DNA from 3 places in the Acidovorax sp. GW823-FHT02H02 genome. Region 3 is predicted to be linked to each of the others. Evidence: riboswitches for the same ligand, from Rfam matches in the RefSeq annotation. Region 3 holds a riboswitch; each other region holds the start of a gene.
The links. Region 3 has a riboswitch for glycine ahead of gcvT (glycine cleavage system aminomethyltransferase GcvT). Riboswitches for the same ligand answer to the same signal wherever they lie in the genome.
Positions count from the first base shown of each region.

Region 1: another riboswitch for glycine. It lies ahead of AC1RDS_RS10735 (D-amino acid dehydrogenase); the one in region 3 lies ahead of gcvT (glycine cleavage system aminomethyltransferase GcvT).
Region 2: another riboswitch for glycine. It lies ahead of AC1RDS_RS12395 (penicillin-binding protein 1A); the one in region 3 lies ahead of gcvT (glycine cleavage system aminomethyltransferase GcvT).

Region 1 is NZ_JBXAJH010000008.1:111,523-118,567, reverse strand. Features, by position in the region: gene AC1RDS_RS10755 (glycine zipper family protein) at 1-116, shown strand, start outside; gene AC1RDS_RS10750 (MFS transporter) at 121-2,043, opposite strand; gene AC1RDS_RS10745 (YXWGXW repeat-containing protein) at 2,256-2,711, shown strand; gene AC1RDS_RS10740 (2-keto-4-pentenoate hydratase) at 2,952-3,734, opposite strand; glycine riboswitch at 3,953-4,069, shown strand; gene AC1RDS_RS10735 (D-amino acid dehydrogenase) at 4,162-5,499, shown strand; gene AC1RDS_RS10730 (ABC transporter ATP-binding protein) at 5,656-6,378, opposite strand; gene AC1RDS_RS10725 (branched-chain amino acid ABC transporter ATP-binding protein/permease) at 6,419-7,045, opposite strand, start outside.
Region 2 is NZ_JBXAJH010000010.1:97,725-104,769, reverse strand. Features, by position in the region: gene AC1RDS_RS12415 (BTH_I0359 family protein) at 1-201, opposite strand, end outside; gene AC1RDS_RS12410 (DUF3108 domain-containing protein) at 367-1,527, opposite strand; gene AC1RDS_RS12405 (fumarylacetoacetate hydrolase family protein) at 1,769-2,782, shown strand; gene AC1RDS_RS12400 (iron-containing alcohol dehydrogenase) at 3,067-4,227, shown strand; glycine riboswitch at 4,294-4,384, shown strand; glycine riboswitch at 4,392-4,484, shown strand; gene AC1RDS_RS12395 (penicillin-binding protein 1A) at 4,545-6,884, shown strand; gene AC1RDS_RS12390 (molybdopterin-containing oxidoreductase family protein) at 6,967-7,045, opposite strand, start outside.
Region 3 is NZ_JBXAJH010000003.1:200,820-207,864, forward strand. Features, by position in the region: gene gcvP (aminomethyl-transferring glycine dehydrogenase) at 1-727, opposite strand, end outside; gene gcvH (glycine cleavage system protein GcvH) at 755-1,129, opposite strand; gene gcvT (glycine cleavage system aminomethyltransferase GcvT) at 1,222-2,355, opposite strand; glycine riboswitch at 2,400-2,522, opposite strand; glycine riboswitch at 2,536-2,635, opposite strand; gene AC1RDS_RS04530 (TRAP transporter large permease) at 2,646-3,923, opposite strand; gene AC1RDS_RS04535 (TRAP transporter small permease) at 3,920-4,414, opposite strand; gene AC1RDS_RS04540 (TRAP transporter substrate-binding protein) at 4,484-5,455, opposite strand; gene AC1RDS_RS04545 (Lrp/AsnC family transcriptional regulator) at 5,859-6,314, shown strand; gene AC1RDS_RS04550 (SDR family NAD(P)-dependent oxidoreductase) at 6,407-7,045, opposite strand, start outside.

The DNA.
Region 1 (7,045 bases), on a different contig from region 3:
ATGCCCGCGGCCACCAGGTTCCGGTGTACGGCCGCATGCTCACCAGCCCGGGCGCCATGGGGCCGGGCTACGGCACGCCCATGCCGCCGCCTCCGCCCGGCTATTGGCGGCGCTAGCCGGTCAGGCCGCCAGCAGGCGTGCCACATGCGCGCGCAGCAGTTCGGGCTGCGCCTGGGCGGGCGCCACGGCGGCGCCCACATTCAGCCCCACCCGGTTGAACAAACCGCGCCGAAACGGCCGCACCATCGCGTCGCCCTGTTCGATGCGGCTGAAATACGAGCCCCACAGGTTGGTCAGCGCCATGGGAATCACCGGCGCCTCGATGCCGTCTTGCCGCGCGCGCTCGATGATCTTCATGATGCCGCCCTTGAACGCCTGCAACTGCCCGTCGCGGGTGATGCCGCCCTCGGGAAAGATGGCCAGCAGGTCGCCTGCACGCAGCACCTGGGCGGCTCGCTCGAAAGCAGCCTCGTACACGCGCGGATCGTCCTTTTGCGGTGCGATCGGAATCGCCTTGGCCAGGCGGAACAGCCAGCCCAGCACCGGCACGCGGAAGATGCGGTGGTCCATCACGAAGCAGATCGGGCGCGGGCTGGCGGCCATGAGCAGCACGGCATCGACAAAGCTCACATGGTTGCAGGCCAGGATGGCGGCGCCGGTGGTGGGCAGATGCTCATCGCCCTGCACCTTGAAGCGATAGACGAAACGCGAGAGCACCCAGGCCACGAAGCGCAGCAGGTATTCGGGCACCAGCAGGAAGATATAGAACGCCACCACGGCGTTGGCGATGGCCGTGAACAGAAAGACCTGCGGCACCGTGAACCCCGCACCCAGCAGCGCGCCCGCGATGACCGCGCTGGCGATCATGAACAGCGCATTGAGGATGTTGTTGGCCGCGATGATGCGCGCGCGGTGCGTGGGCTGGCTGCGCATCTGGATCAGCGCATACATGGGCACGCTGTACAGGCCGGCAAACAGGCTGAGCAGCGCCAGGTCGGCCATCACGCGCCAGTGCGCGGGCTGGACGAGAAAGGCGGCGAGCTGCATGACCTCGGAGGCCGGAAGGCTGCGCGAGGCAAAGTACAGATCGATGGCAAACACACTCATGCCGATGGCCCCGAGCGGCACCAGGCCGATCTCGACATGGCGGCGCGACAGCACCTCGCACAGCAGCGCACCGGTGCCGATGCCAATGGAAAACACCACCAGCAGCAGCGAAGCCACCTGCTCGTTGCCGTGCAGCACCTCCTTGGCAAAGCTGGGGAACTGGCTGAGGAAAACGGCGCCGAAGAACCACATCCAGCTGATGCCCAGCAGCGAGCGGAACACCACGATGTTCTCGTGCGCCAGTTTCAGGTTGCGCCAGGTTTCGGTGAAGGGGTTCCAGTGGATGGCGAGGCCCGGGTCGGTGGCGGGCGCGGAGGGGATGAACTGCGCCACGGCACGCCCCAGCAGCGCCAGCACCACGCAGGCCACGGCCACGGTGGTGTGGCCGATGCCAGGCAAGGCCACCAGCAGGCCGCCGGCCACGTTGCCCAGCAAGATGGCCACGAAGGTGCCCATCTCGACCATGCCATTGCCGCCCGTGAGCTCGCGCTCGCTGAGCACCTGGGGCAGGTAGGCGAACTTGACCGGCCCGAACAGCGTGGAGTGCACGCCCATCAAAAAGGTGCACAGCAACAGCACCGGCACATTGCCCGCCATGAACCCGCCCGACGCCACCAGCATGATGGCGATCTCCAGGCTCTTCACGAAGCGGATCATGCGCGTCTTGTCGTATTTGTCGGCGAGCTGCCCCGACGTGGCCGAGAACAGCAAAAACGGCAGGATGAACAGCGCCCCGATCACCAGCCCCGCCATCGCGGGCGGCAGCCACGACACGCTGAGCTGGTAGGTGACCATCACCGTGAAGGCGAACTTGAACAGGTTGTCGTTGGCCGCACCGGAGAACTGCGTCCAGAAGAACGGCGCAAAGCGGCGCTGGCGCAGCAGGGCGAACTGGTTGGGGTCTGCGTGCGCCGCATCTCTCTTTTCATCCGCCATGCAGACTGCTCCTTTGTGTTGCCGTAGCCTGCAATTTTGCACAGCCTCCATGACACACACCCTGCGCTGGCACAGGCTTGCAAGGTGCGCGCGTGGTGGCACGCGGATACACCACTTCACAACACTTCGCACAGCGCCTATGTGCGCTTGACACAGCGCCCCAATGATCAAGGCTCCCGGTTCCGCACGGAATCATTTCTGAGGAGTACACCATGGCACGCAATGCCCTCGCCGCCGCTTCCATCGCCCTGCTGTCGCTGAGCGCCCTGACGGCGGCGCACGCACAGGTCGGCGCCACCGTCATCATCCAGTCCGGCAGCCCCCAGTACCAGCGCCCCGCGCCGGCCCTGGTGCAATACCAGGCACCGCCGCCTCCGCGCCATGAGGCCGCGCCCCGCCCCCGGCGCGGCATGGCGTGGGTGCCCGGCCACTGGGAATGGCGCGGCCACCGCCATGTATGGATGGCGGGCTACTGGGTGAAGGCACGTCCCGGCTACCACTACCGCGAGCCCCGCTGGGCCGAGCATGACGGCCGCTGGGCCATGCAGCGCGGCGGCTGGGACCGTGACCGGGACGGTGCAGCCAACCGCTACGACCGGTACGACCGCGATGGCGATGGCGTGCCCAACCGCCACGACCGCCAGCCCGACAACCCGCGCCGCAACTGATCTTGCGGCGCAGGCGGCCCCCTGCGGTTTCCCCGGGGGGTCATTCCTTTCCCAAATCATTCGTGTCGAAGAACCCGTTCAAGATCTTTTCGGGGTCGCACAAGCACCTTGCCCAAAGGGTTGGAGTGAAATCGGGCGATGGCACGCCCCGGCTGCTTGCATGGGCACGAGCGAAGCCGCAGACAGTGCTGCAGCACGGCAAGGCGAAGCAACGACGACACGGAGGGTTTGGAAAAGGAATCAGACCAGGTGCAGCTCGGCGTGGCCCAGGCCCGGGAAGTCGGCCACCACCACCGTGCCCGGCGCCACCAGCACGGTGCCGGTGCACGAGCCCGTGGTCACCCACTGGCCCGCACGCAGGCCGCCCAGGCTGCGCGCGCCCTCGTTGGCCAGCCACACCAGCAGCCGCAGCGGGTCGCCCGCCGGGTTGCCCCAGGCGGCGTGCTGCACGGCCACCGTGCCGTTGACGGACAGATGCACCGGCTGCACCAGGGGCTGGACCGCAGCCACGTCGGCCGGCCCCGAACCCACCACCAATGCGCCATGGCAGGCCTGGTCGGCCAGGCGGCTGAACTCGCCCTGCTGGGCCCAGGCGGCAAAGCGCGTGTCGCACACCTCGATGGCGGCGCGCACCGACGCCATGGCCGCCAGCACCTCGGCCGGGCTGTAGGGCGCGGTGCGCTCGGGCAGGTCGGCACCCAGCTCGTACACCAGCTCAGCCTCGACCCCCATCACGGCAAAGCCTGCGGCAGGCAAATGCACGGCCTGCCCGGTTGGCGCTACCGCCACCGAATCGCGGGTGAGCGCCGCGCGCGCGGGCAGCGCCTGGGGCGATGCGGCGCCCACCTTCCAGCCAGCGATCTCGCCGCGCTCGCGCACCACGGCGTCCTGCACGGCATAGGCCTGGGCCGCATTGCACGGGCGCAGCGCAGCGGGCAGATCGAGCGGCCGGGGCATGCGCCCCTGGCGCGCCATGGTGAGCAAGGCCGCGCTGGCAAAGGGATCAAAGGCGGTATCGGGCATGGCAGGCATCCTGGGGATAAAGCTTGGCGGATTATGGCGAGGCACCAGTTTCTGCGCCCGTCCAGCATCAGCAACGATTGCCATCCATTAGCGCGCACAGCCCCCTTTTGCGCCGCAGTGCCGCCTAGAATCGGCCTCGCAGGAGAGTCAGCGGCACCGTCCGCTTCACCGAAGGCGCAAACTCCCATACACGCTCAGGTTCCGTACTGCACCATTCAACAAAGCCGTCTGGAGAGCCGCCACGACCTACACGCGTGGCGCACCGAAGGAGCAAACCACGCGCCATGCCGGCGATTGCGGTGAATCTCTCAGGTACCAAGGACAGGGGGAGCGGCAGCTTGGCAGACGCGCCGGCTGTACGCTATTGAAGCAATAGCTGCTACCGCACGCCTGTCAAGTGCCAGAGCCCAGAAAGGCTTTGAAAATCATGCGCGTGATCGTTTTAGGTGCCGGCCTGCTCGGCGTGACTTCGGCGTATTTCCTGCAACAACTCGGCCACGAGGTCACGGTGATCGACCGCCAGGGCACGCCCGGTGCCGAGACCAGTTTTGCCAACGGCGGCCAGATCTCGGTGAGCCATGCCGAGCCTTGGGCCAACCCCAGCGCGCCGCTCAAGGTGCTGCAGTGGCTGGGCCAGGAAGATGCACCGCTCTTGTTCCGTCTGCGTGCCGACATGCGCCAGTGGCTGTGGGGCCTGCAGTTCTTGCGCAACTGCACCCCGGCGCGCACGCGCCACAACATCGAGCAGATCGTGCGCCTGGGCACCTACAGCCGCAGCGTGCTGCAGCAGCTGCGCGCGGCCACCGGCATCGCGTACGACCAGCGCACACAGGGCATCCTGCACTTCTATACCAACGCCAAGGAGTTCGACGGCGCGCTGGCCCCGGCCGAGCAGATGCGCCAGCTCGGCTGCGAGCGCCAGGTCATCAGCGCCGACGAGGCCGTGCGCATCGAGCCAGCCCTCGCCCACATCCGCCCGCAACTGGCCGGCGCCACCTACACGGCCGAGGACGAGTCGGGCGATGCCAACCAGTTCACCCGCGAACTGGCCCGGCTGTGCGCGGCGGCGGGCGTGCAATTCCGCATGGGCCACCACATCACGGCGCTGCGCGAGGCCGGTGGCCATATCGACCATGTGGAGCTGACCAATGCCGAGGGCCGCTTCGAGCGCGTGCGCGGCGACGCCTTCGTGCTGGCCATGGGCTCGTTCAGCCCGCTGCTGGCGCAGCCGCTGGGCATTCGCCTGCCCATCTACCCAGCCAAGGGCTATTCGGTGACCATGCCGGTCAAGAACGCGTCGATGGCCCACGAGGTGAGCCTGACGGACGACGAATTCAAGCTGGTGTTCTCGCGCTACACCAGCGCGCAGGGAGACCGTTTGCGCATTGCCGGCACGGCAGAATTGAACGGCTATGACCGCAACCTGAACCCGATGCGCTGCGAGGCCATCGTGCGCCGCGTGGAGCAGCTCTTCCCCGGCGCGGGCGACGCCAGCCAGGCCCAGTTCTGGACCGGCCTGCGCCCCGCCACACCCAGCAACGTGCCGCTGATCGGCAAGACCAAAGTGGCCAACCTGTTCCTCAACACCGGCCACGGCACACTGGGCTGGACGCATGCCTGCGGCTCGGGCAAGGCGCTGGCCCATATCGTGAGCGGGCTGGCACCCGAGGTGGACTTTGCTTTCACGGGCACGTCCGACCGCGCGGCACCGGGCCACAAGATGGCCGTGACCGCACCCAGCCAGCGGGCAGCGAACAACGCCTGAAAGGCGGAGGACCTTGGGCGCCTGCGGCACCTGTGCGCAACCGCAGGCACCCATCAAAAAGCCTGCGCTGCCCAGGGGCATACGCAGGCCATGCTATCGGCGTGCCAGCTGGCCGCGGGGAGTTTGGCCCCTGCCAACTGCCAGCCTCACCCAGCGTCAGTGGCCGCCGCCGAGGTAGGCAGCCTTCACGGCCGGGTCATCGCGCAGGCGCTCCGCCGGGCCTTGCACGGAAATGCGTCCGTTTTCCAGCACATAGCCGTAATCGGCTACCGCCAGGGCGGCTGCCGCAAATTGCTCCACCAGCAGCATGGTGACACCCTGCCCCTTGAGGCGCTCAATGATGCGGAAAACTTCCGCCACCAGAATGGGCGCAAGGCCCATGGAGGGCTCGTCGAGCAACACCACTTCCGGATTGAGCATGATGGCGCGGGCCATGGCCAGCATCTGCTGCTCACCGCCGGACAGCGTCCCAGCCAGCTGAGTGCGGCGCTCCTTGAGGCGCGGAAAAAGCTCCAGAGCCCGCTCCAGATCACCGGCCACATCCCCCCGGGGGCGGCTGCCCGTCAGGCGGGGAAAAGCCCCCAGGGTGAGGTTGTCGGTCACCGTCATGGTTGCAAAAACGCGCCGCCCTTCCGGGGAGTGCGCCAGCCCCAGCTTGGCGATGGTGTAGGCCTCCTGGCCGTCAATGCGCTTGCCGTTGAGCGTGATCTGGCCCGCGGTCGGCGCGATCATGCCGCTCACCGCCCGCATGGTGGTGGTTTTGCCAGCGCCGTTGGAGCCGATCAGCGTCACGACCTTGCCCTTGGGCACTTCGATGGAGATGCCGTGAAGCACCTGTACCTTGCCGTAGCCGGCCGAAAGATTCTGGATGGTCAGCATGTGTTGTGCGTCTTGTATCGTCGTTTCGGGGGCATCGGGCTCAGGCGGGCTGGGCCACGACGGTCTCGGCGCCACCGCCCAGGTACGCCTCGATGACCTTGGGATCGGCCTGAACTTCCGCGGGCATGCCTTCGGCAATCTTCTGGCCAAAATCCAGCACCGATACCGTGTCGCAGATGCTCATCACCACATCCATGTGGTGCTCGATCAGGATCACCGTCACACCGTGATCGCGAATCTTCTTGATGATGGAAATCAGTTCCACGATGTCAGGGGCCGTGAGTCCGGCGGCTGGCTCATCGAGCAGCAGCAACTGCGGATCGAGTGCCAGAGCGCGGGCAATCTCCAGCAAGCGCTGTTTGCCATAAGGCAGGTTGCGCGCCTGTTCCGCGGCCAGGTCTTGCAGGCCGACAAAACGCAGCAGACCCATGCCCCGGGTGACGGCGGCATCGTTCTCACGGCGGTAGCGCCCCGTATGCACGGCCACGTCAAACAGGTTGCTTGCAAAGCTGTGGTGCAGACCCACCTGAACGTTTTGCAGCGCGGTCATTTCGCCAAACAGCTGCACGTTCTGGAAGGTTCGCGCAATACCCGACAGAGCAATGTCCGACGAGGTGCGACCCACCACAGAGCGGCCACTAAAGCTGATCGCGCCAGCCGTCGGCAC
Region 2 (7,045 bases), on a different contig from region 3:
GATCTGCTGCTGGAACATTTCGGCCCAGGATCCGTCCAGATACACCTCCTTGCCCGATCGCTTGTCCACAATTTCAAAGCCGTGGCGGGCCAGTTGGGGTTTTGGCGGTGCCGTGTCGTTCAGTGGCCCCTCTTTTTGCTCCACGGCATCGGGCAGCATGTGGACCACCACAAAGGAGTCAGAGTCGTAGAGCATGTGCATGGCGTTCCCCCAGTCGATATAGGAATCAGATGACAGCGGGCGGTCAGAGTTCAAGTCCCAAGGCTCCCGGTACCTGATGCTTTGCAGTATTTCACGAAAAACGGCCTGCGCCAGGTTTGTGGGGATGAATTGCCACCGGGGCACCGGCAAGCAACACCTGGGCGATCAGGGCGGGCCGCTGCTGCGCAGGCGCAGATCGGCAAAGTCGCCGTTGGCCTGGGTCAGGCGGATGCGCACGGGCATGTAGCCCAGGTCGGGGGCCAGCCACAGTTCGGCCTTCTGGTCGTAATCGCGGCGCGGCAGGCGCTGCAGCTTCCAGGCCAGCAGGGGGCCGGCGGGCAGGTCCAGCGTTTCCTGCCCCTCGATCGAGAAGGTCCAGCGGTCGGCGCTGCGGGCACTGGCGGTGGTCAGGGTGACCTGGGTGCCCGGCACGAACCGCCCCGGCTCGGCCGCCAGCATGGCGCCAAGCTGGATGAACACGCTCAGGCGGTCTTGCGCGCCAGGCCCCACGGCCGCCGGTGGGGTGTTGGCGCTGAAGGTGATGCGGCCCTGGGCAGGGTCAAAATGGGCGGCCTGTTCGCTGCGCGAACGGTCGGCAAAGCGCTCGGGCTGCAGCCCCTGCGCGGTGATCAGGCCCACGCTGCCCTGGGAGCGGGTGCCGAGCAGAAAGGCGCTGATCTCCTGGCGGGCTTCGTAGCGGTTGCCGTCGTGCTGCCACAACAGCTCGGCGCTGGCGCTGTAGTTGAATTTTTTGGCCTGCCCGCTGACATCAAAGGCCAGGCGCACCGGCGCGGGCAGGCGCACGGCGAAACTGGCGGCGTCGGCCGCCAGGCCTGTGGCGCCGCCCGGAGGGCTGATGTCCACGCCAGCGCCCAGGGGGTTGTCGGGGAGCGTGGGCGATGGAGTGGCCGGCGCACTGGCGTCGGGCGCAGGGGCGGTGGCTACGGCATCGGGCTTCTCGGGTATTTCGGCTGTCGGCGTGCCTGCGGTGTCCACCGCCGCGTCGGGCGGTAGGGCTTCGCCCGGGTTGTCGGGCGGCGCCGAAGGCATGGGTGGTGGCTCGGTGGCTGCCTTCGCTGCGTGCTGCCTCGCCGGGGGTACCGCGGGTTTCTTGCGCACCGCCGCAGCGCGGGCAGGCGCGGGAGGTGCAGGCGGTGCGGGGGGTACCGCTGCCGGTGGCGTAGGGGCAATGCTGCGCGTGCTGAAGGCCTGTGCGGCGGGGGGCGTGGACGGGCTGCTGTCCCAGGCCATGGGCATGCCTTGCAGCACCAGCCAGTGCAGCGCCAGCACCAGGGCGGTCAATACAAAGAGTGGCCGGCGTGGCATTGCGGGGCTCCGGCAGGCGTCAGGCACAGACCGCGCCCAGGTGGTACAGCAGCCGGGAAGCCTGGATCCGATCTTCCTGCAGCAGGAAGCCGACCTCCACGGACTGGGTGCCTGCACGTTCTTTGTCCATCCACACCAAAAATTTGCGAGTTTTGTTCGGTTGAATCCATTGAACCCAGCGTAGTCTTGTGGGGTTTGCGCCATTTCCGCCATTTCTGTTGAGACGAAGGCTCTGTTCCCCATGAAACTTGCCACCTACAAAGACGGCTCGCGCGACGGCCAGCTGGTCGTCGTCTCCCGCGACCTGGGCACGGCCCATTATGCGACCGGCATTGCCAGCAAGCTGCAGCAGGTGCTGGACGACTGGGGCTTCCTGTCGCCCCAGCTGCAGGACCTGTACGACCAGCTGAACAGCGGCCGCGCGCGCCACGCCTTCCCCTTCGACCCCGCCCAGTGCATGGCGCCACTGCCGCGCGCCTACCAGTGGGCGGATGGCTCGGCCTACATCAACCACGTCGAACTGGTGCGAAGAGCCCGCAACTCCGAGGTTCCCGAGAGCTTCTACACCGATCCGCTGATGTACCAGGGCGGCAGCGATGATTTCATTGGACCCTGCGACGATGTGGTCGTGCCCAGCGAGGCCATGGGCATCGATTTCGAGGCCGAGATCGCCGTCATCACGGGCGACGTGAAGATGGGCACCAACGCCGACCAGGCGCTGGACGGCATCCGCCTGGTGATGATTGCCAACGACGTGAGCCTGCGCAACCTGATTCCCGCAGAGCTGGCCAAGGGTTTTGGCTTCTTCCAAGCGAAGCCCGCCACCGCGTTCGGCCCCGTGGCCGTCACGCTGGACGAGCTGGGCGACGCCTGGGACCACGGCCGCGTGCACCTGACCGTGCAGTCCACCTGGAATGGCCGCAAGGTCGGCATGTGCGACGCCGGCCCTGAGATGACCTTCCACTTCGGCCAGCTCATCGCGCACATCGCCAAGACGCGCAATGTGCGCGCGGGCTCCATCGTGGGTAGCGGCACCGTCAGCAACAAGGGCGTGGAGCAAAACGGCCGCACCGAATGGCCCAAGGGCTACAGCTGCATCGCCGAAAAACGCTGCATCGAGACGATTCAGGACGGCAAGCCCACCACGGAGTTCATGAAGTTCGGCGACACCATCCGCATCGAGGTCAAGGGCAAGGACGGCGCCAGCATCTTCGGTGCGATCGACCAGGCCATTGCATCGCCCGTGGGCGGCTGAGAACAGCAAAATATGCAGCAAGAAATGGCTACAGCGCTTATTTTACAAATGCTAATAGCTATTGTTTCAGGAGTAAAACCGCGTCTTGCGCAACCGTGCTGACGCCGCTGACGTAAGGGTTTTGACCGAGGTGACAGGGGTGCCGGCGGCTTCGCGCGGACAATGAACAGTCCGTCTGCCGGGCTTGCTGGTCTGGCGGTTTTTTCCATCATTGCCCTGCGTTCCCGCCGCCTGCCAGACCATCCGGCGCGGCAAGGGGCGCGGTGAGCCAACATTCCATTGCCATGCTGAACTTCGACTTCCACAACCCCACCCACATCGTTTTCGGCCAGGGCCGCATCGCCGACCTGGCCAAGCTGGTGCCCGCAGCGGCCAAGGTGCTGATCCTGGTGGGCGGTGCCAGTGCTGAAAAAACCGGCACCCTGGCCGAGGTGCGCGCCGCGCTGGGCGAGCGCACCCACGCCACCTTCAGCGGCATCGAGCCCAACCCGAGCTTTGAAACCTCGATGAAGGCCGTCGAGCAGATCCGTGCCGGCGGGTTCGACTTTCTGCTGGCCGTGGGGGGTGGTTCGGTGATCGATGCCACCAAGTTCATCGCCGCTGCCGTGCACTTTGAGGGTGATGCCTGGTCCATCCTGGAAAAGCGCGGCCGCAACATCGCCCAGGCCGTGCCATTTGGTGCCGTGCTCACGCTGCCCGCGACGGGCTCGGAGATGAACAACGGCGGCGTCATCACGCACCGCGCCAAGGGCGCCAAGCTGCCGTTCAGCAGCAAGAACACCTTCCCGCTGTTCTCGGTGCTCGACCCCACCAAGACCTACACGCTGCCGCCGCAGCAGCTGGCCAATGGCGTGGTCGATGCGTTCGTGCACACGGTCGAGCAGTACCTGACCTACCCGGTCAACGCACCGGTGCAGGACCGCTTTGCCGAAGGCCTCCTGCAGACGCTGATCGAGATCGGCCCGCGCCTGCTGACGGCGCAGGAGCCCGTGTACGACGACCGCGCCAACCTCATGTGGGCCGCCACCATGGCGCTCAACGGCCTGATCGGCGCCGGCGTGCCGCAGGACTGGGCCACGCACATGATCGGGCACGAACTCACCGCGCTGCACGGCATCGACCACGCCCGCACGCTGGCCATCGTGCTGCCCGCGCTGCTGAATGAGCGCCGGGGCCCGAAGCGCGCCAAGCTGCTGCAGTACGGCGAGCGCGTGTGGGGCATCACCAGTGGCACGGATGACGAGCGCATCACCGCCGCCATTGAACGCACGCGCGCCTTCTTTGAAAGCATGGGCATCGCCACGCGCCTGTCGGGCCATGGCCTGGGCGCGGAGGTGGTGGACACCGTGGTGGCCCAGCTCGAAGCGCATGGCATGGTGCAGCTGGGCGAGCAGCGCGAGATCACGCCCGCCGTGAGCCGCCGCATCCTGGAAGCCGCGCTGTAACCGGCCGGGGGTCGGGATATTGACCTTTTGAACGGGGTTGGTTTTGGCGGGTGATTTAAAGTGAGCGCCTATCCTGCGGGAGAGAGGGGCGCAACCCGCCTCCGCCGAAGGCGCAAACTCCCATCATCGCTCAGGCAAGCCGGACCGCAGGAGACCATCGCCGACTGGAGAGAGGCCGCCGCCCTGCGCAACGCAGGCGGGGGTCCACCGAAGGGGCAGGCTGCCCAGGCAGCCGAAACTCTCAGGTAAAAGGACAGGGGGAGCGGCGCCGCAGGCCCGTCATGGCACGGGTCCTGCCCTAGCCAGAGTTCCCCCTGATGCACCCATCGTCGTCTGTTGCCGCGCCTGCCCCTTCGCCCAAAAAGCACCCGGTCCTGAAATTTCTCGCGGGTTTTTTCCTGGGGTTGGCCGTGGCAGGCAGTGCGGGCGGGGCCTATGTGCTGCACATGGTGTGGCAGCAGCTGCCGGAGGTGGACCACCTGGCCGACTACGATCCCATGCTGCCGATGCGCATCTATGCCAGGGACGGCACGCTGCTGGCGGAATATGGCGAGGAGCGCCGGGAATTCGTGCCGATAGGGCAGATCCCGCTGCAGATGCGCCAGGCGCTGCTGGCCATCGAAGATGCCCGCTTTTATGAGCATGGCGCGGTGGACTTCACCGGGCTGGCACGCGCTGCGCTGCGCAATGTGGTATCGGGGGAGCATGCCCAGGGGGCCAGCACCATCACGATGCAGGTGGCGCGGGTGTTCTTTCTGAGCCGCGTCAAAACCTACAGCCGCAAGCTCATGGAAGTCTTGCTGGCCTACAAACTCGAAGCCACCTACAGCAAGGACAAGATCCTGGAGCTGTACATGAACCAGATCTATCTGGGCGAGCGTGCCTACGGCTTTGCTGCCGCGGCGTCGGTGTACTTCGACAAGACACTGGGCGAGCTGACGGTGGCCGAAGCCGCCGTGCTGGCCGGGCTGCCCAAGGCGCCGTCGGCCTACAACCCCGTTGTGAACCGCGAGCGCGCCATCATCCGCCAGCAGTACATTCTGCAGCGCATGCACGAACTGGGCTATCTGGATGCGCCCGCCTACCAGGAGGCGCGGACACAGGCGCTGACGCTGCGAACGCAATACCGTTCCATCGAGCCGGCAGCCGCCTTTGCCGTGGAACAGGCCCGCAAGATGGTGCTGGAGCAGTACGGTGAAGAGGCGTATGCGCTGGGCCTGGATGTCGTCACCACCCTCAGCGTTCCCGCGCAGCGCGCGGCCACGCGTGCGCTGCGCGCGGGCATTCTGGGCGCGCAGGATGCCCGCGGCTATGCCGGCCCCGAGGGGCGCATCCAGGGCGCTGTGCCGTCCGACGAACCCAAAGCCCTGCGCGCCGCGCTGGCGCCCTACCGCGACAGCGGGGAACTGCGTGCCGCCCTGGTGCACGCGGCGTCCGAGGCCGAGGGCATTGCCGCGTGGCTGCGCGATGGCACGCAGGTGCGGATACCGCGCAGCCGGCTCAGCGCCAGCGCGCGTGCCGCCCTCAAGCCCGATGCGCCAGCGCGGCGGCGCATTGCGCCGGGCGCGGTGATTCGCGTCGTGGCCGACGTCCGCGAACGATGGAATTTAGGCCAGTTGCCGGGCATGGAGGGCGCGCTGGTCTCCATGGACACGGAAACCGGCGACATCCTGGCGCTCACGGGGGGCTTCGACTACGCCTTCAACCAGTTCGACCATGCCGTGCAGGCCTATCGCCAGCCGGGCTCGACCTTCAAGCCGTTCATCTTTTCGGCGGCGCTGGAAAAGGGCTATGCCCCGGGCACCTTGATCGACGATACGCAGCGTGTCGTAACCCCTGCCGCCCGCGGCCGCCCCGCCTGGAGCCCGCGCAACTACGGCGGCAACTACGAGGGTTTCATCACCGCGCGGCGCGGCCTGGTGCGCTCCAAGAACCTGGTGGCCGTCAACCTGATGGACGCGGCCGGGGTTCAGTACGTGCAGGAGTTCGCCACCCGCTTCGGCTTCTTGCCGGAACGCAATCCACCCCGGCTGCCGCTGGCCCTGGGGGCGGGCGCCATCACGCCGCTGCAGCTGACGCAGGCCTATGCCGTGTTTGCCAACGGCGGTACCCTGGTGCAGCCCCGGCTGATCCACCAGGTGAGCGAGCGCGGCGGCGCGGTGCTGTACGCAGCGAACGCGCCATCGCCCCGCGCTACCGTGGTGTCCGAGCGCAATGCCTTCGTGCTGGACAGCATGCTGCGCGACGTGGTGCAGCATGGCACGGGCCGGCGCGCGAAGGCGCTGGGCCGCCCCGATGTGGCCGGCAAGACCGGCACCTCCAACGATGCGCGCGATGTGTGGTTCGCCGGCTATTCGTCGGGCGTGGCCTCTGTCGTGTGGATGGGCTACGACCAGCCGCGCAGCCTGGGCCGGCACACTGGCGGAACCCTGGCCCTGCCCGTGTGGACCGAGTACATGGCCGAGGCGGTGCAGGGGCGCACGCCGGTATCGCGCACCCTGCCGCTGGACCTGATGCGCTTTGGCGAGGACTACGTGTACCCGGAATATGTCTTCGGGACTTGCGTGGATGACCGCAAGGCCTTTGTCCAAAGCCCCTTCGAGTGCGGCCCGGACGGGCGCCGACCAAGGGCAGGAAATTCTGCCGACATGGGGTAAGAATGGCCGATGGCGCTTGATATGTAAGCACCAAGAGCTATAAATACAGGAGTCATTTTAAGGCAAAAAAGCCACCACACCGTCAGGCCGGCACAGCGCAGGCCTCCACCTCCACCAGGCAGTCATAAAACGTCGGCGCCCGCCCCAGGTCGGTCAGGGCC
Region 3 (7,045 bases):
GCGCCTTCTCCACGTCGGCGCGCAGGTCGTCGATGCGGCCGCTGGTGGCGGGGTATTGGGCCAGCACGGCGAAATAGTCGCCGTCCAGCAGGGTGTTCCACTGCTCGGCGGAGTTGGCGAGCACGACCTCGATGCCCAGCGGCCGGGCGCGGGTCTGGATCACCTCGATGGTCTGCGGGTGCGCGTCACCGGCCACCACAAACACGTTGCTCTTGCTCTTGACCGAACGTTTGGCCAGCGTCATGGCTTCGGCAGCGGCCGTGGCCTCGTCGAGCATCGATGCGTTGGCGATCGGCATGGCCGTGAGGTCGCACACCATGGTCTGGAAATTGACCAGGGCTTCCATGCGGCCTTGCGAAATCTCCGCCTGGTAAGGCGTGTAGGCCGTGTACCAGGCGGGGTTTTCCAGGATGTTGCGCAGGATGACACCGGGAATGTGTGTGTCGTAGTAGCCCTGGCCGATGAAGCTCTTCAAGACCTTGTTTTTGGATGCAATCGCCTTGAGTTCGGCCAATGCAGCGCTTTCCGTGACCGGCAGCGGCAGGTCCATGGCGCGGCTGCGGGCGATGGAGCGCGGCACGATGGAGTCGATGAGGGCGCGGCGCGAGGCCTCGCCGATCACCGACAGCATGTGCGCTTCGTCGGCCGCGTCGATACCGATGTGGCGGGGCAGGAATTCGGTGGCGTTTTCAAGCGCGCCGAGCGGCAGGGCGGATTGCATCAACATGGGGCAGTCTCGAAGAAGGAAACAGGGTCAGGCGTTCTTGGCGAACTCGGTGTAGTCGGTTTCGCTGAGCAACGCGTCGAGCTGGCTGGCATCGCTGAGCTTGACCTTGAAGAACCAGCCGGTATTGAGCGGGTCTGAATTGGCCAGCGAAGGGTCGGCACGCAGGGCTTCGTTCACTTCGACGATCTCGCCCGAGACAGGCATGTACACATCGGCCGCGGCCTTGACCGACTCGACCACGCCCGCCACGTCGCCCTGGGCAAACGTGGTTCCCACGGCGGGCAGGTCGACGAACACCACATCGCCCAGGGCATCCTGGGCATGCACGGTGATACCTACCACGGCCGCATTCGCGTCGGCGGCGTTGATCCATTCGTGGTCTTTGGAGAATTTGACGGTCATGGGAAAGCTCCTCAAGCAGCTAGAAGATAAAAAAGAAAGGAATCTGCAATGTAGCGGGCGCAGGCGCGGTTGGGGTGCCGCGCCGCGCAAAATTAGCCGCGGTAGTAATTGGCGGGCACAAACGGCATGGCGCGCACTTCCATGGGCACGGCCTTGCCGCGCACCATGGCGTTCACCCGCGTGCCGATGGCGGCAAAGGCGGGGGCCACATAGCCCATGGCCACGGGTTCGTTCACCGTGGGGCCCAGCAGGCCGCTGGTCACTTCGCCAATCTTCTGGCCGTCGGCACTCTGCAATTCGGTGTGCTCGCGCACGGGCACGCGCTCCAGCGCGACCAGGCCCACGCGTTTGCGCGCGAGGCTGGCGGGGTTGTCGATCTGCGCAAGCACCTTGTCGGCACCAGGAAAGCCGCCCGCGCGCGCGCCGCCGGTGCGGCGCACCTTCTGGATGGCCCAGTTCAGGCTGGCTTCGGGCGGCGTGGTGGTGGTGTCGAGGTCGTTGCCGTACAGGCACAGGCCCGCTTCCAGGCGCAGCGAGTTGCGCGCGCCCAGGCCAATGGGTTTGACTTCGGGCTGGGCCAGCAGGGCGCGTGCCAGGGTCTCGGCCTGTGCGGCGGGCACCGAGATCTCGAAGCCGTCTTCGCCCGTGTAGCCGCTGCGTGTCACGAAGCAGTCGCAGCCTGCGATGGAAAAATCGCCACCCGTCATGAACACCAGCTTTTCAATGCCCGGGGCCAGGCGCGACAGGGCGGTGACGGCCTGGGGACCCTGCAGCGCCAGCAGCGCGTGGTCGGGCATGGGCACCACGTCGCAGCGCTGGCCGATGCGGGCCTGGATGTGGGCCATGTCGCCCACCTTGCAGGCGCCGTTGACGATGACAAAGAGTGCGTTGTCGGCCACACGGAAGAACATCAGGTCGTCGATGATGCCGCCCTCGTCATTGAGCAACAGGCCGTAGCGCTGCTTGCCCACGGGCAGGTCGATCACATCGACGGGCACCAGGCTCTCGAACGCGGCGGCGGCATCGGGGCCGACCAGCTTGAGCTGGCCCATGTGCGATACATCGAACAGCCCTGCGGCCTGGCGCGTGTGCAGGTGCTCGGCCATGAGGCCTGCGGGGTACTGCACGGGCATGGAATAACCGGCAAACGGCACCATGCGGGCGCCCAGTTCAATGTGCAGGGCGTTCAGGGGCGTGATGAGCAGGGCGGTGGCAGGTGCGGACATAAGAGCTCCAGGGCAAATGGGGGCCGCGGCACGAATGCCACGCGATTTGCCCTGCTGTCCGCTTTACCTGAGAGATTCACCGCGGCACCCTGGCTGGCCGCGCGGCTTGCTCCTTCGGTGGATGGCCTGCACCTGCAGTGCGGACATCTCTCTCCAGCAAGGGAACGCCCGCATCGCTGCGGGCGCTTGTCAGTCCTTTTGCCTGAGCGTTCGGCTGATGCCTGCGCCTTCGGCGGCCCTTTTGCATGGTGCATGCGGGGCTCTCTCCTGACAATCGAGCGATTCTACCGTTACTTGGCGTACACCAGGTCACGCAGGAACAGCGAAAGCGAGGGCACATAAGTGATGACCATCAGGCATACCAGGATCACCCCCACGAAAGGCAGCAGGTGCTGGATGATGCGGTCCAGCGAGATGCGCGCCACCGTACATGCGGCAAACAGGTTCACGCCAAAGGGCGGTGTGATCATGCCCATGGCCAGGTTCACCACCATGATGAGGCCGAAGTGCACCGGGTCCACGCCGAAGTGCAGGGCCACGGGCGCCAGGATGGGCGCCAGCACGATGATGGCCGCGCTGGTCTCGATGAACATGCCAATGAAGAACAGCGCCGCATTCACGCCCAGCAAGAACAGGGCAGGGGATTGCAGCACCGCCTCCAGCCAGCGGCCGATGGCATCGGGCACGCCCGCGCGGGTGATGAGGAAGGCAAACAGCCCGGCGTTGGCAATGATGAACATGATCACCGCTGACGAGAGGGCCGACTTGCGCAGGATGGCGAACAGGTCCGCCAGGCGAATCTCGCGGTAGATCACCACACCCACCACCAGCGCATAGAACACGGCCACGGCCGAGGCCTCTGTGGGCGTGAATACGCCGCCGTAGATGCCGCCCAGGATGATCACGGGCATCAGCAGCGCCCAGCCGGCCTGCAGCGTGGCACGGCCCATGGGCATGCGGCCATCGCCATCGTTCTTGCCCCAGCCCTTGTATTTGCAGTAGGCCCACACGAACAGCATCAGCGCGCCACTGATCAGCAGTCCCGGGCCAAAGCCGGCGATGAACAGCTCGCCAATCGACACCTCGGCACTCACGCCGTACAGGATGAGCGGAATGGAAGGCGGGATGATCACGCCCAGTTCGGCGCTGGTGGCCTGCAAGGCCGCTGCGTAGCTGGTGGGGTAGCCATGCTTGATGAGCGCCGGGACCAGGATGGCGCCGATGGCGAACGTGGTGGCCACCGACGAACCCGACACCGCCGCGAAGATCATGCAGGTGAGCACGCAGGTCATGGGCAGGCCGCCCTGCACGCCGCCGACGATGCTCTTGGCAAACTCGACCAGGCGGCGCGAGATGCCGCCGGTTTCCATGAGGTTGCCCGCGAGGATGAAGAAGGGAATGGCGGCCAGCGGAAACTTGTTGATCGAGGCGAACATTTCCTTCACCGAGATCAGCATGTTGGCGTTCGCAACCTGTATGCCCAGGATGGACGCGAGGCCGATGGAAACGGCCACGGAAACGGTGAGTGCAAAGCACAGCACCATGGTGGAAATCATGGTGGCGGTCATTGCGCTGTCTCCAGTTCCATCCGCAGGGGGTCGATGAGGTTGCCGATGATGCCGACGACGCAAAAGAGGCCGCCCACCGGCATGGCCAGATAGGCCCAGAACATCGACACCGACTCCAGTCCGGCCATGCTCTGCACGCCGCCGCGCTGCGCGTAATCCCAGCCCCACCAGATGATGACGCCGATCAGGGCCAGTGCCGCCAGCGCCACCACCCAGTCGAGCACGCGGCGAATGCGTGGCGGGCTCCAGCGGTAAAGCACGTCCACGCTCACCATCGCCCCCTGGCGGAAGGCGGCGGGGATGGCCAGAAACACCATCCAGATCAGGCTGAAACGGATCAACACCTCGGTCCATTCTGCGGGCTGCTCGAACACGAAGCGCATCAGAATCTGGAACATGCCCAGCGCAGAGGCCACGGCCAGCATGGCGCAGGCGGCCAGCATGGCGCTGAACGTGGCCCAGCGCTCAAAGGTCAGAAAAGCATTTTTCATGAATGAAAACGCCCGCTGGCGCAATACCGGCGGGCGCTGATAGCTAGTGAAAATAGATCGACAAGAAGATTATTTGTAATCGCGGATCTTGTCGAGCGCGGCCTTGCCGAACTGCTTTTCAAACTCGGCGTTGACAGGGGCCAGCGTCGCCACGAACTTGGCTTTGTCGATGGTGTCGATCACTGTCATGCCCTTGGCGCGCAGGTCGGCCACGCCCTTGGCATCGTCTTCGTCCACGCGCGCCCGGTTGGCCTTGGTGCCTTCCTTGGCGGCATCCAGAAAGGCCTGCTTGTCGGCCGCGCTGAGCTTGTCAAAAGCCGCCTTGTTCATCACGAAGATGCAGGGCGAATACACATGGCCGGTGAGCGTGAGGTGCTTTTGCACCTGGTCGAACTTGGCCGAGATGATGACGGGCAACGGGTTTTCCTGGCCGTCCACGGTGCCTTGCTGCAGGGCCGTGAACACCTCGGGGAACGCCATGGGCGTGGTGATGATGCCAAAGCCCTTGTAGGCGGCGATGTGCACGGGGTTCTCCATGGTGCGCATCTTCAGGCCCTTGAGGTCGCCCGGCTCCTTCACGTCGCGCTTGCTGTTGGTCATGTGGCGAAAGCCGTTTTCGGCCCAGGCCAGTGCCTTGAAGCCCTTGGCGTCGAACCTGGTCAGCAGGTCTTGCCCGATGGGGCCGTCGAGCACGGCGCGCGCATGGGCCTTGTCGCGGAACAGGAAGGGCACGTCCAGGATCTTGGTCTCGGGGACAAAGTTGGGCACCGGGCCGGTGGAGCTGAAGGCCAGTTCCTGCGTGCCCAGCTGCACGGCTTCAATCGACTCGCGCTCGCCGCCCAGGGAGCCGTTGTAGAAGGTCTGCACCTTGTAGCGGCCGCCCGTGCGTTTTTCCACTTCTTTGGCGAAGGTGTCGATGGCCACGCCCTGGTGCGAGTTCTGTGCCACCGAAATGCTGATGCGCATGGTGGTCTGTGCGGCGGCGCTGGCCATGAAGCCAAGGGCAAGGCCGAGGCCAACGACGAGTCGGGTCAATTGCATGGTGTCTCCTGAAGGGGAATGTTGGCGTGCTGGTTGCGCTGCAGGTTGCGGCGCAGACATGTGCTGCGCACTGCAAAAATTATGGCGCTGCAACGCGCGGCTGGGCATCGGGGTTTGTGCGGGTCAGCGTGCTGATCAGCGGCGCGCGGGGCTGATGGCAGGGTGTCGGGGTCGCGTGCGCGACAGTGCCACACGGGTGGGCCTGGGGGGAAGATGCTTGCCAAGTGCCCCGTGCGGGCGGTAACCCGCCGGGGCCTTGTCAGTTTGTGCACTCCGGTAAGAGCGCCTTGATGCAGACAAGTATGCCGCCGGGGGGGTGGATGGTTCTTCTGAATTTGCGAAGATTTTCAAAATTTGTAGAAAAATATTCTGAAAAATTCAATTTGAAAGAATAATGCGATGCATGGACCGTCTTGACAGAAAAATTCTCTCCGTATTGCAGGCCAACGCCCGCGCCAGCCTGCAAGAGATCGGCCAGGCCGTGGGCCTGAGCCCTTCGCCATGCTGGGGGCGTATCAAAAAAATGGAGGAGGCCGGTGTGATCGAGGGCTACACCGTGCGCCTCAATCCGCGCGCGCTCGATCTGTCCGACACGGTGCTGGTGATGGTCACGCTCGACAGCCATTCCGACAACACGCTGGAAAAATTTGGCGAAACCCTGGCCAGCATTCCCGAGGTGATCGAGGCACACCTGGTGTCGGGCGACTACGACTACCTGCTGCGCGTGGTGGTGAAAGACACGCGCGACTACGAGCGCCTGCTGCGCGAGAAGCTCTACAAGATCAAGGGCATACGCCACAGCCGCTCCAGCTTTGTGCTGCGCACGCTGAAAAAGGCGGATCTGCCGCTGGGGGTGTAGTTTCGGGGTGTATGAATAAAAGCAGCTGCCATTGCTTGCTGGATAAGCGCTGGCAGCTGCCAAATCAGCAGCTGACCTCGGGCGAATGCGCCTCAAAGGCTGTCGACAATGCCGCCTTCCACGCGCAGTGCAGCGCCCGTGGTGGCCGACGACAGCGGCGAGGCCACGTAGGCCACCATGTTGGCGACTTCTTCCAGCTGCGCAGCACGGCCGATGATGGACGAGGGGCGGTTTTGCTTGACGAAGGCCACGCCGGCTTCCTCCAGCGTCTGGCCAGGTGCGGCAGTGGCCATCAGCATCTGGGCGGCGCCCTCGGACAGCGTGGGGCCGGGCAGAACGCTGTTGACGGTGACTCCGGTGCCCGCGGCCATCTTGGCCAGGCCCCGGGCCAGACCCAGCATGGCGGTCTTGCTGGTGCCGTAATGCACCATGTCGGCCGGGATATTCAGCGCCGATTCCGACGCGATGAACACCACGCGGCCCCAGTTGCGCTCCAGCATCTGCGGCATGTAGGCGCGCGACATGCGCACGCCGGACATGATGTTCACATCCCAGTAGCGCTGCCATTCGTCGTCGCCAATCTCCAGGAACGGCGTGGTGCCGTAGATGCCCAGGTTGTTGACCAGGATGTCGCAGCGCGTCGCCTGGGCCGCCAGTTGCTGGCAGCCCTCGGCCGTGCCCAGATCGGCGGCGACGCCCTGTACGCTGGCGCCGGGGGTATGGCGGCGCAC